2 regions of the Mesorhizobium sp. M0045 genome follow, and region 2 is predicted to be linked to the other one. Evidence: predicted binding sites of a transcription regulator. Region 2 holds the regulator's gene; the other holds the start of a gene.
The links. The regulator LexA, encoded in region 2, represses DNA repair genes until DNA is damaged. The targets are predictions, from matches to a motif close to TGTTCNNNNTGTGTTCNG.

Region 1 (5,987 bases), on a different contig from region 2:
GCCATGCGCTCGACCTCTTCGAGCTCGTCCGGCGAGATCGGCTTGTTGTGCGAAATGTCGAAGCGCAGACGCTCGGGCGCGACCAGCGAGCCCTTCTGCGCCACATGGGTACCCAGGACCTCGCGCAGCGCCTCATGGATCAGATGTGTGGCGGAATGGTTCGCGCGCAGCCTGGAGCGCCGCGCGTGGTCCACCTTCAGCTCGACGGTCGCGCCCGTCTTGACAGTGCCATTGGCCACCCTGCCGAGATGGACGAAAAGCCCATCGGCCTTCTTCTGGGTATCGGATATCTCGATCGAGAACCCGTCGCCCGAAATGACGCCGGTATCGCCCACCTGGCCACCGGACTCGCCATAGAACGGCGTCTGGTTGACAACCACGGCAACGGCGTCGCCTTTGCCGGCACTGTCGACGGTCTTGCCGTCCTTGACCAGCGCCTGGATAAGGCCTTCGGCCTGCTCGGTCTCATAACCCAGGAATTCGGTGGCGCCGGTCTCCTCACGCACCGCGAACCATACCGTCTCGGTTGCGGCCTCACCGGAACCAGCCCAGCTTTTGCGTGCCTCCGCCTTCTGCCGCTCCATTGCCTCGGTGAAGCCGGCAAGGTTGACCGAGATGTTGCGCCGGCGCAGCGCGTCCTGCGTCAGGTCGAGCGGAAAGCCATAGGTGTCGTAGAGCTTGAACGCTGTCTCGCCATCCAGCATGTCGCCGGAGGCCAGCTTTTCCGTCGCCTCCGAAAGCAAGCCCAAGCCGCGCACCAGCGTCTTGCGGAAACGAGTTTCCTCAAGCTTCAGCGTCTCGGTGATCATCTGTTCGCCGCGCACCAGTTCCGGGTAGGCTTGCCCCATCTCGCGGACCAGCGCCGGCACCAGGCGCCACATCAGCGGATCGCGGGCGCCGAGCAACTGCGCGTGGCGCATGGCGCGGCGCATGATGCGACGAAGCACGTAGCCGCGTCCTTCGTTGGACGGCAGCACGCCGTCGGCGACCAGGAAGCAGGACGAACGCAAATGGTCGGCGATGACCCGGAACGATGCGACGATGTCCGCATCCGGACCTTTGCCGAGCGCCGACGATGCAGCGTCGATCAGGTGGCGGAACAGGTCGGTTTCGAAGACGCTTTCAACCCCTTGCAGGATGGAGGCCATGCGCTCGAGGCCCATGCCCGTGTCGATCGACGGACGCGGCAGGTCGACGCGCTGTTCCTTCGTCACCTGTTCATACTGCATGAACACCAGGTTCCAGAATTCGAGGAAACGGTCGCCATCCTCCTCGGGGCTGCCGGGGGGGCCGCCCCAGATATGCTCGCCACGGTCGATGAATATCTCCGAACACGGCCCGCAAGGCCCGGTGTCACCCATTGCCCAGAAGTTGTCCGAAGTCGCGATGCGGATGATGCGATCGTCCGAAAGGCCGGCGATCTTCTTCCAGTACGAGGCCGCCTCGTCGTCGGTGTGGTAGACGGTGACCAGCAGCTTGTCCTTCTTCAGCCCGAACTCCCTGGTGATCAGGTTCCAGGCAAGCTCTATGGCGCGCTCCTTGAAATAGTCGCCGAAGGAGAAATTGCCGAGCATCTCGAAGAAAGTCAGGTGGCGCGCAGTGTAGCCGACATTGTCGAGGTCGTTGTGCTTGCCGCCGGCGCGAACACTCTTCTGGGCAGTCGTGGCGCGCGAATAGGGCCGCTTCTCCAGACCGGTGAAAACGTTCTTGAACTGCACCATGCCAGCATTGGTGAACATCAGCGTCGGGTCGTTGCGCGGCACCAGCGGGCTTGATGCGACGACCTCGTGACCTTCCTTGCGAAAATAGTCGAGAAATGCCGACCGGATCTCGTTGACGCCACTCATGAATACTGCCTTTTCGAGAGAACCGCCGGCTGCCGGCGGAAAATAGACATGGCCTTTTAGCGGTCGCACCGCAGCCTGTCCAGAAACACCAAATGGGCTCAAATCCCCGCTTTCACCAGCGCTTTGAAATGGCTTCTGCCCCGCCGTCAAACGCAAACCGCCGGCACGGGGCCGGCGGTTCGAAACGCATCGATTACGCAAACTCAAAATCAAAACATCAAATCGAAACCCGGCTGAGGCTCGGCGAGGCGTCGCCTGCCCTACATCACCCCGGCGTCGTCCTCGAAACCGTCGTCGCTGCTTTCGGAGCCGCCGTTTTCAAGGAATTTCTCGGCGATCAGCCCGGCATTCTGTCGCAGCGCCAGCTCGATCTCGCGCGCCGTGTCGGGATTATCGCGCAGGAACAGCTTTGCGTTTTCGCGGCCCTGGCCAAGACGCTGCGAATTGTAGGAGAACCAGGCGCCCGACTTTTCGACCACGCCGGCCTTGACGCCGAGATCGACCAGCTCGCCGGTCTTGGAGACGCCCTCACCATACATGATGTCGAACTCGACCACCTTGAAGGGCGGCGCCAGCTTGTTCTTGACCACCTTGACGCGGGTCTGGTTGCCGACGACCTCGTCGCGATCCTTGACCGAGCCGATGCGGCGGATGTCGAGGCGAACCGAAGCATAGAATTTCAGCGCATTGCCGCCGGTCGTCGTCTCGGGCGACCCGAACATGACGCCGATCTTCATGCGGATCTGGTTGATGAAGATGACCATGGTGTTGGAGCGCGAGATCGAGGCGGTGAGCTTGCGCAGTGCCTGGCTCATCAGGCGCGCCTGCAGGCCGGGCAGCGAATCGCCCATCTCGCCTTCGATTTCCGCCCGCGGCGTCAGCGCCGCCACCGAATCGACCACCAGCACGTCGATGGCGCCGGAGCGCACCAGCGTGTCGCAGATCTCCAGCGCCTGCTCGCCGGTATCGGGCTGCGAGATCAACAGGTTTTCGAGATCGACGCCGAGCTTGCGGGCATAGACCGGGTCGAGCGCGTGCTCGGCATCGACGAAGGCGCAGATGCCGCCCTTCTTCTGGGCTTCGGCCACCGTGTGCAGCGCCAGCGTCGTCTTGCCCGAGCTTTCCGGCCCGTAGATCTCGACGATGCGGCCGCGCGGCAGGCCACCGACGCCAAGCGCGATGTCCAGCCCAAGCGAGCCGGTCGGCACTGTTTCGATCTCGACGACCTGCTCGTTTGCGCCGAGCCGCATGATCGAGCCTTTGCCGAAGGCACGCTCGATTTGCGACAGCGCCGCATCCAGAGCCTTTGATTTGTCCACCGCTTTGTCCTCTACAAGCCGCAAAGAATTCTGAGCCATGATACATCACCCCGTGGTCGTCAATGGAGGCCGGACAATCCCGCAATCCTTAAAAGAATGTACCTCGTTTGTTCTCATTTGTCAATGAGCGGCAAGGATTTGAAAAATAACGGATATCCATATTTGTTCTATTTTTGTTTCGTAAATTTGCTTCCCAATGCCTCCCGCCTCGCATGCGGCGCCGCTGCCGTCACCAACCGAATCGCACCCGCGATTGCAGGGTTCCGCCCAGCGACCTAGTCTCCTCCCGGGCAACAGCAAAGGGCATTTTGCCGGCATGATGAACTCCCCGACGATCCTGGCCGTGGGCGGCGCCTATATCGAGCGGCGCGGCCGGGTTGCCGGCGCCTTCGTGCCAGCCGCCTTGAACCCCGGCACGATGCGCGAGCATGTTGGCGGCGCCGTCTTCAACGCCTTGCGCTTTGCGGTGCGACGCGGCGCCTCGGCCTCGCTGCTTTCGGTGCGCGGCGGCGATGCCCTTGCCGACACGGTTTTACACGCCGTCACCGAGGCCGGCATTGCCGACCTGTCGGCGGTGTTCCTCGACCGGGCAACGCCAAGCCATACGATGCTGATCGATAGCGATGGCGGGCTGATCGCCGGCCTTGCCGACATGGTGCTCTACGAGCTGGCGCTTCCCAAGCAAATCCGCCGCGCCAAGGTGCGCGAAGCGATCGGTTCGGCCAACGCGGTGCTGTGCGACGCCAACCTGCCGTCTTCCGCGTTGGAGCGGCTGGCGGCACTCGCCGCCGGCAAGCCGGTGTTTGCGCTTGCCGTCTCGCCCAGCAGAGCGGCGCGGCTGACGCCGGTGCTCGGACTTCTAGCGTTGGCCTTCATGAACCGGCACGAGGCCGGCGTGATCGCCGGCGTTGACATCGATGCTGACGATCAAGGCGTCGTCGACGGGCTGAGACGCGCCGGCCTGAAGAGCGGCGTGGTGACCGCCGGCGACGGACCGGTGCTCGGTTTCGACCAAACCGGCGCCTTTTCGGTCCTGCCTCCGCCACTGCAAAAGCGGACCGATGCCACCGGCGCCGGCGACGCTCTGGCCGGCGCCACGGTCGCCACCCTGCTGCGCGGCCTGACGCTGCGCGAAGCGTTGCGTGAAGGCGTCGCCGCCGCGGCGCTCGCCATCGAGAGCGCCGCCTTCACCAGTGCCAGCTTTGTCGAGGCGCTGGCGCTCGTGCCCGAGGCGCGGGACCTGGCATGAAGTGCGGCGCGGAATTGCCGAAGCATAACGCAGCCTATTTTCCGGCGCGCCGTCCTGCCTCGTAGGCGCGGCGTGCCCAGATCGCCATCTCATCCGGATCATCGAAGGCACTGTCGGGAACGCTCCAATACGGCATAGACACCAGCTTGCCGTGCCGTGAGCCGGTATAGGTCCATTGCCGGCAGCCGGCCGCTTCGAATTCAGGCGCGCTTTCCGCGTCGGCCTTCAGCATCAATTCGTCACGGATGACGACGGCGACGATCACGCCGTCGAAATAGATGCCCTTGCCGCCGAACATCTTGCGGATGCTAACCGGGCCAAGGCCTTCGAAAAGCTCTTCGATGCGCTCATTGTCCATGCGGCGATCATGTCATCCGGATTTCCCCTTGTCATCGCCGCAACCGGCACCATCCTGACAAGTTCGGAACCAGTTTCGTCGGAGTTTCTCATGCCGCTTCTGCTCAAAGGGTCCTGCCGGTGCAATGCCGTGCGTTTCGAGGTGGAAAGCCACACGCCGGTGCCGTTCATGCTGTGCTACTGCTCGATCTGCCGCAAGCAGCAGGGCGGTGGCGGTTTCGCCATCAATCTCGGCGCCGATTACAAGACGTTGAAAATCCGGGGCAAGCGCCATCTCGGCGTCTACCGCGCCGAGATCGAGGACGACGAGCACCCGCACCGCGAAACCTCGACGGGCGAGCGGAACTTCTGCACGAAATGCGGGACGGCGCTCTGGCTCTACGACCCGACCTGGCCGGAGCTGGTGCACCCCTTCGCCTCGGCGATCGACACAGACCTGCCAAAGCCGCCGGAGAAGGTGCATCTCATGCTGAAATACAAGGCGAACTGGGTCGAGCCGGAGATCGGCAAAGGGGACAAGGTCTTCGACGTCTACCCGGAAGAATCGATTGCCGACTGGCACAAACGAACAGGAATGTGGGTGGATTAGGTCCTTTCTCCCCGTGAACGGGGGAGAAGGAAAAATCAGGCCGAAGCGCGCGCTTCAGCCAAGGCCTTCAAATCGGCCGGCTTCAGTTCGACCGATTCGCCGCAGCCACAGGCCGAACTCTGGTTTGGGTTGCGGAAGGTGAAGCCGGTGCGCAGCGTCGTCTGCTCGAAATCCATCTCGGTGCCGAAAAGGAAAAGTGCTGCTTCGGGCGCGACATAGACATGGGCGCCGTCGCGCTCGATGTGATCGTCCTTGGTGTTGGGTTCGGTCACCAGGTCGACCGTATATTCCATGCCGGCACAGCCGCCCTTCTTGATGCCAAGGCGAATGCCATGCGCGTTTTCACGCGTGGCGACGATCTCGCGCACCCGGTCGGCGGCCTTTTCGGTCATCGTGATGACGGCAAAGCGTCCCATGTTTTCCTTCTCCATTCTTGCAGGTTCAAGGCCTGCCGAATGATTCCTCACCTAAAATGGTGAAGTTTTGTACCCGGCGCAAGTGCGCCAGTCTCTGTCTGGTCGGATGCTAGTACCAGCCAACCGCCACCTGTGCCTCTTCCGACATGCGGTCAGGCGACCAGGGCGGGTCGAAGGTCATGTTGACCTCGACACCGGAAACGCCTTCGA
Region 2 (5,987 bases):
AGTGCGGCATGAGCGCCCCGCAGGATCGCGCGCGCCTCACCGCTGAGCAGCGCCGCCGCCTTCTCGTCGACCGGCAGCGGCCGCTCGACGAACAGGAATGCAGCCCCTTCAACAAGTTCGACCAGCGTCTTGGCGCGCTCCTTCAGGCCGGGCAAAGCGGCCAGCAGTTGCGCCTTGCGTCTGTCGTCGAGGCGGGCGGCGATTGCCGGGCCGCCTTCGAGATAGGGCAGAGTGGCGATGAAGATGTCGAGCAGCGCCGCGTCGTTCATCCGGCGCATATGCACGCCGTTGAGCGCCTCGAGTTTGGCGAAGTCGAAACGGGCGGCGCCCTTGTTGACATCGCCAATGTCGAACCATGCGATCATGTCGGCGATCGACATGATCTCATCGTCGCCGTGGCTCCAGCCAAGCCTCGCCAGATAGTTGAGCAGCGCCTCCGGCAGGTAGCCCATGGCGCGATAGGCCTCGACGCCAAGCGCGCCGTGCCGCTTCGACAGCTTGGCGCCGTCGGCACCGTGGATCAGCGGGATATGCGACATCGACGGCACCTCCCAGTCCATGGCCTGGTAGATTACGGTCTGGCGTGCGGCGTTGGTCAAATGATCGTCGCCGCGGATGATGTGGGTGATGCCCATGTCGTGATCGTCGACAACGACGGCATGCATGTAGGTCGGATTGCCGTCCGAGCGCAGAATAATGAAATCGTCGAGATCCTTGTTGGGAAAACGCACGTCGCCCTGGACGCGGTCATGCACCACCGTCTCGCCGTCTGTCGGCGCCTTGATGCGGATCGCCCCCTTGGCGCCGGGCGGCGCCTCCGACGGGTCGCGGTCGCGCCAGCGTCCGTCATAGCGGGGAGGCAGCCCCTTGGCCCGTGCGTTCTCGCGCATTGCTTCCAGCTCGGCAGGCGTCGCATAACAATAATAGGCCTTGCCCATGCGAACGAGCTCCTCGGCCACCTCGCGATGGCGCGGCGCACGCTCGAACTGCGACACCGGCTCGCCGTCCCATGTCAGGCCAAGCCAGGAAAGCCCGTCGAGAATGGCCGCGGTTGCCGCATCGGTGGAGCGCTCGCGGTCGGTGTCTTCGATGCGCAGCAGCATCGTGCCGCCTGTGTGCTTGGCATACAGCCAGTTGAACAGCGCCGTGCGCGCGCCGCCAATATGCAGATAACCGGTGGGCGAGGGGGCAAAACGGGTGACGACCTTATCGGGCATGGAACTCTCAGGCGGGCCAAGGAAGTGGGTTTGCGGACTTTCGCGCGTTGCGCGTTCATGTAGCATAGGAGGTCGAGGGCGCAAGGGGCAGACCCAATGGCTGTGCGAAGCCGTGGTGCGGGCGAGGGCGAGGACGCTGGCAGCGGCGTCAGCGAACGCTTGCTGTTTGCCGCTCCCCCGCCTGCCCTGCCGGTATCGGCATTGCTGCCCGCTCCGCGCTTCGATGCTCCGTCGCTGCCGGCCAGCGACCCAGCAACGGTTCTCGTGCCCGCGGGCGAGCCCATCGTGCGCCTACGCCGTCGTTTCCGCCTCCCGTCACCGTCCCGTATCCGCAACAGCGTAACCTCGGCAGCCGGCCTGGAACTCGACCGTGGCGTCGCCTTCCTGCTGGTGCCGGTGTTCCTCGCATGCGGGGTGGTCGTATATTTCGCGCTGTCGGTGGAGCCAGCCTTTCCGCAGCCGATCGCAATCGTGCTCCTCGCGGCCCTTTGTACGGTCGTCTCGCGTTCATGGCCCAGGACGCGCCTGTGTTTCATGGTGGCGCTGCTCTGCGCGCTTGGCGTGCTTGCCGCCAAGTTCGAGACCTGGCGTGTCGGGACGCATATGCTCGGTTCCGAAATCTCGACGCGGCTGACGGGTCGTGTCGTATCGTACGAGCCCATGGCGAGTGGCCGCATCAGGCTGACGATCGATGTGATCTCAACCGCCAGGCCGACGCTGCGCTACATGCCGGAACGGGTCCGCATTTCGGCGATGAAGATACCGGCTGAGCTGGCCGCTGGTTCCGAGATCGCCGGCTATGTGCGGTTGCTGCCGCCGACCGGCCCGGTGCGGCCCGACAGCTATGATTTCTCCTTCGACAGCTATTTCGCGGGCATCGGCGGCAGCGGCTTCTTTCTCGGGAATCCGAAAGTCGTGGCGTCGGGCAGCATGCCGCTTGCCGCGCGGCTTTCTTCCGCGATCGAAGACGCGCGCGAATCCATCGCCGACCATATCCGCAGCCGCATCGGCGCCGCCGAGGGCGAGATTGCTGCTGCGCTGATCGTTGGCGTGCGCGCCGGCATTCCCGAGGAGATCAACGAAGCGATGCGGCGTACAGGCATCTACCACATCATCTCCATCTCGGGGCTGCATATGGCGTTGGTCGCCGGCACCATCATGGCGCTGCTGCGCGGTGCCTTTGCGCTGTTTCCCGACTTCTCATCGCGACGGCCGGTCAAAAAATATGCCGCCGCCGCCGCGCTTTTTTCGATTGCGGCGTACCTCGTCTTTTCCGGCATTGTGGTGGCGGCCGAACGCAGCTTCATCATGCTGGCGGTGATGCTCATCGCCGTGCTGTTCGACCGGGCCGCGCTCACCATGCGCAATCTGGCGATCTCGGCCATCGCGGTCATCGTAGTGTCGCCGCACGAGGTGGTCGGTCCGAGCTTCCAGATGTCCTTCGCCGCGACGGCGGCCCTTGTCGGCGCCTATGCCGGCTGGTCCGATTACCGCACCGGCAGGGCCACCACGCCGCCGCCCCGGCGATCGCCGCTACGCTTGGCCACTCGAAAGGTCCTGCTGGGCATGGGCGGCCTGGCGATGACCTCGATCATTGCAGGGAGCGCCACGGCGCTTTTCGCCATATGGCATTTCCAGCGCGTAGCGCCGCTCAGCCTGTTCGCCAATCTGGCCATCATGCCTATCGTCTCACTGGTCGTCATGCCCTTTGCCGTGCTCAGCGCGCTGGCGATGCCGTTCGGCGCGGATGGGCCTTTCCTCTACGTGATGGGCAACGGGCTGACGGCGATGATCGCCCTGTCCGGGTGGATCTCCGAGCGCTCGCCGATCGATGCGGTCGGACTGATTTCGCTGAGATCTGTCCTTTTGGTGACGATCGCCCTCGTCATTGCCAGCATGGCGACGACCTGGTTGCGGCTCGCGGCAATTCCTTTTGCGCTCGCTGGCTTGCTAACGACAACGCAGACGCGCGTACCCGACGTATTGATCTCGGAGGACGCACGGCTGGTCGCGCTGCCGATCGGCAGCGGTGAGCTCGCGGTCAACCGGGCACGCCCGAATGAGTTCACCATCGACAACTGGAAACGCGCGCTCACATCAGAGGCTATCGTCGCGCCGGAAACACCTGGAAAGAACGATCCGCAATTCGACATTGCCGATCCGGCCGACCTACCGCCGGGCATGCCGTTCATTTGCACGGACGGTCTCTGCCTCGCCAGGCATCCATCCGGCGCGATCATTGCGCAAGCCAAGGACCGCGATACCGCACGGCCAGCCTGCGCCTTCGCCAGCTTGATCGTCATCGACGACGCCACCGCCCATAATCCCTGCTACTACGACCGGCTGGTCCTCGTCGTCACCAAACGGCAACTGGCGCGCGCGGGAAGTGCGGCCGTCTATTTCGATCCACAAGCGGCAACACGCGCCGAAATCCGCTTCGCCGTCGAAAAATCATACCGGCCCTGGCACGTGCAGCGGAAATTTTCACGCGCGGCGCGCGGCCTGCCGCCATACCGCAGGGCCGACAATCCAAAAGCCGGCACCAAGGGCGCAACTCAGTAGCGGCGGATCAGCCCAACGAGCTTGCCCTGCACCTTGACCCTGTCTGGTCCGAAGATGCGCGTCTCGTAGGCCGGATTGGCGGCCTCCAGGGCGATCGAGGCGCCCTTGCGGCGGAACCGCTTCAGCGTCGCTTCCTCCTCGTCGACCAGGGCCACCACGATCTCACCGGGGCTCGCCGTATCGGCGTTGCGGATGATCACCGTGTCGCCGTCGAAAATGCCAGCCTCGATCATCGAATCGCCTTTGACCTCGAGCGCATAATGCTCGCCGCCCATGATCATATCCGGCGGCACCGAAATCGAATGCGTCTGGTGCTGGATAGCATCGATCGGCACACCAGCGGCGATGCGGCCCATTACCGGGATCGAAACGGCGGCGACGACATCGTCGTCATTGCCGGCTGCAGGGACGCGCGACGATGTGGGCTTGCCCTGCCGAGGGGCACCTTGCCCAAGACTGCCCTGGATGACACTCGGCGAGAACTTGCGTGCCGCATTGAGGCCGGGGGCGATCGAGTCAGGCAGGCGTAGTACCTCCAGCGCACGGGCCCGGTTGGGCAAACGGCGAATGAAGCCGCGCTCCTCCAGCGCCGTAATCAGTCGGTGGATTCCGGATTTGGAAGCCAGGTCGAGCGCTTCCTTCATCTCGTCGAAGGAAGGTGGGATACCGCTTTCCTTCAACCTTTCGTGGATGAACATAAGCAGTTCGTGTTGTTTGCGTGTCAGCATAGCGACCCCCAACAGAATCAGAAAACAAACCCAGAACAGACACTATCTGTTCCAGTTGTGTTCCGCAACTGTTTAAAGTTTAATGAATGCGTTAAGGCTCGGGAAACAAACGACGTCCCCTACCGGCGTACCGTATTTTTACCGCCGCGAGCCTCATCGCCTTGATTCTGCTTTCGTTTGCGCCGTTCTGGCCTCCTAGAAGGCGGCACTGGCATCGGCGGTCGGTCGGCAAAGGGCACGGAATTGAACCCGTATCGACTGTGCGGTTGGTCAATGCGCCGTGAACGAAACGAACTCAAAACGCCAACCTTGGGTTAATTCCTGGTTTCCACCGCCTGGTCAGGCTGCTTCTCGCCGGTGGAGCCTTGCTACGCGCCACCCGGTAATGGAAGAACAGTCGATACGTGTCGGGCGTTGCGTTGAATCTTTGGGGGGAGCAGACAAATCATGACAGGAATTCCCGATCTCGCGGCCATAAAGGCGATGGATGCCGCAGATCCGCTGGGCGCGATACGTGACCGCTTTGTGTTGCCGCAAGGAGTGATCTATCTCGACGGCAATTCGCTAGGAGCTGCTTCACGTGCCGCTTTCGATGAACTGTACAAGGCCGCGACCGAGGAATGGTCGCATGATCTCATCCGCGCATGGAACACGGCCGGCTGGTTCAACATGCCGCTTGAACTTGGCGACCAGCTCGGGCGCCTGATCGGTGCCGCGGTCGGCCAGACGGTGGTCTGCGACACGACGTCGGTCAACATCTACAAGCTGCTGCACGCCGCCATGGCCATGCGACCGGAGCGGCAGGCCATCGTCGCCGAGGGCGATAGTTTTCCGACAGACCTCTACATGGCTGAGGGTGTGGTTTCGACGCGAAAAGATGCGCTGCTGCGCCTCTCGGGGGTCGACGCGCCGACCATCGAGGAGCTGATCGACGATCGCACCGCCGTGGTGCTGGTCAACCACGTCAACTACAAATCGGGCGAACTGCGCGACATGCCGGCTCTGACGCGCAGGGCCCAGGAAGCCGGGGCGATGATCGTCTGGGATCTCTGCCACACCGCTGGCGCGATGCCAGTCGAGCTCGACAAAGCCAACGCCGATTTTGCCGTTGGCTGCACCTACAAATATCTGAATGGCGGCCCGGGCGCGCCTGCCTTCATCTATGCGGCTGAGCGGCATCTTTCCGACATCCAGCAGCCGCTCACCGGCTGGTGGGGCCATGCACGGCCCTTCGCCTTCGAGCCAGGCTATGCGGCCGGCACCGGCATCCGCCGGTTTCTGTGCGGCACCCAGCCGATCCTTTCGATGCGCACGCTGAAGGGCGCGCTCGACATCTGGGACGATGTCGACATGACGGCGGTGCGCAAGAAGAGCATCGCACTGGCCGATCTGTTCATCGAGCTTGTCGAGGCAAAGTGCGGCACTTACGGTCTCACGCTCGAAAGCACGCGCGACGGGGAAAAACGCGGCAGCCAGATTT

Region 1: a site for LexA is predicted at 3,330-3,347, ahead of recA (recombinase RecA). Genes of this name have one in related genera too.

Annotation. Positions count from the first base shown of each region.
Region 1 is NZ_JAMYUY010000006.1:213,388-219,374, reverse strand. It holds gene alaS (alanine--tRNA ligase) at 1-1,847, opposite strand, end outside; gene recA (recombinase RecA) at 2,108-3,205, opposite strand; gene NKJ72_RS12585 (PfkB family carbohydrate kinase) at 3,483-4,415, shown strand; gene NKJ72_RS12580 (TfoX/Sxy family protein) at 4,450-4,773, opposite strand; gene NKJ72_RS12575 (GFA family protein) at 4,864-5,361, shown strand; gene sufA (Fe-S cluster assembly scaffold SufA) at 5,397-5,777, opposite strand; gene NKJ72_RS12565 (SUF system Fe-S cluster assembly protein) at 5,887-5,987, opposite strand, start outside.
Region 2 is NZ_JAMYUY010000011.1:178,805-184,791, reverse strand. It holds gene gltX (glutamate--tRNA ligase) at 1-1,217, opposite strand, end outside; gene NKJ72_RS19135 (ComEC/Rec2 family competence protein) at 1,314-3,779, shown strand; gene lexA (transcriptional repressor LexA) at 3,773-4,507, opposite strand; gene kynU (kynureninase) at 4,955-5,987, shown strand, end outside.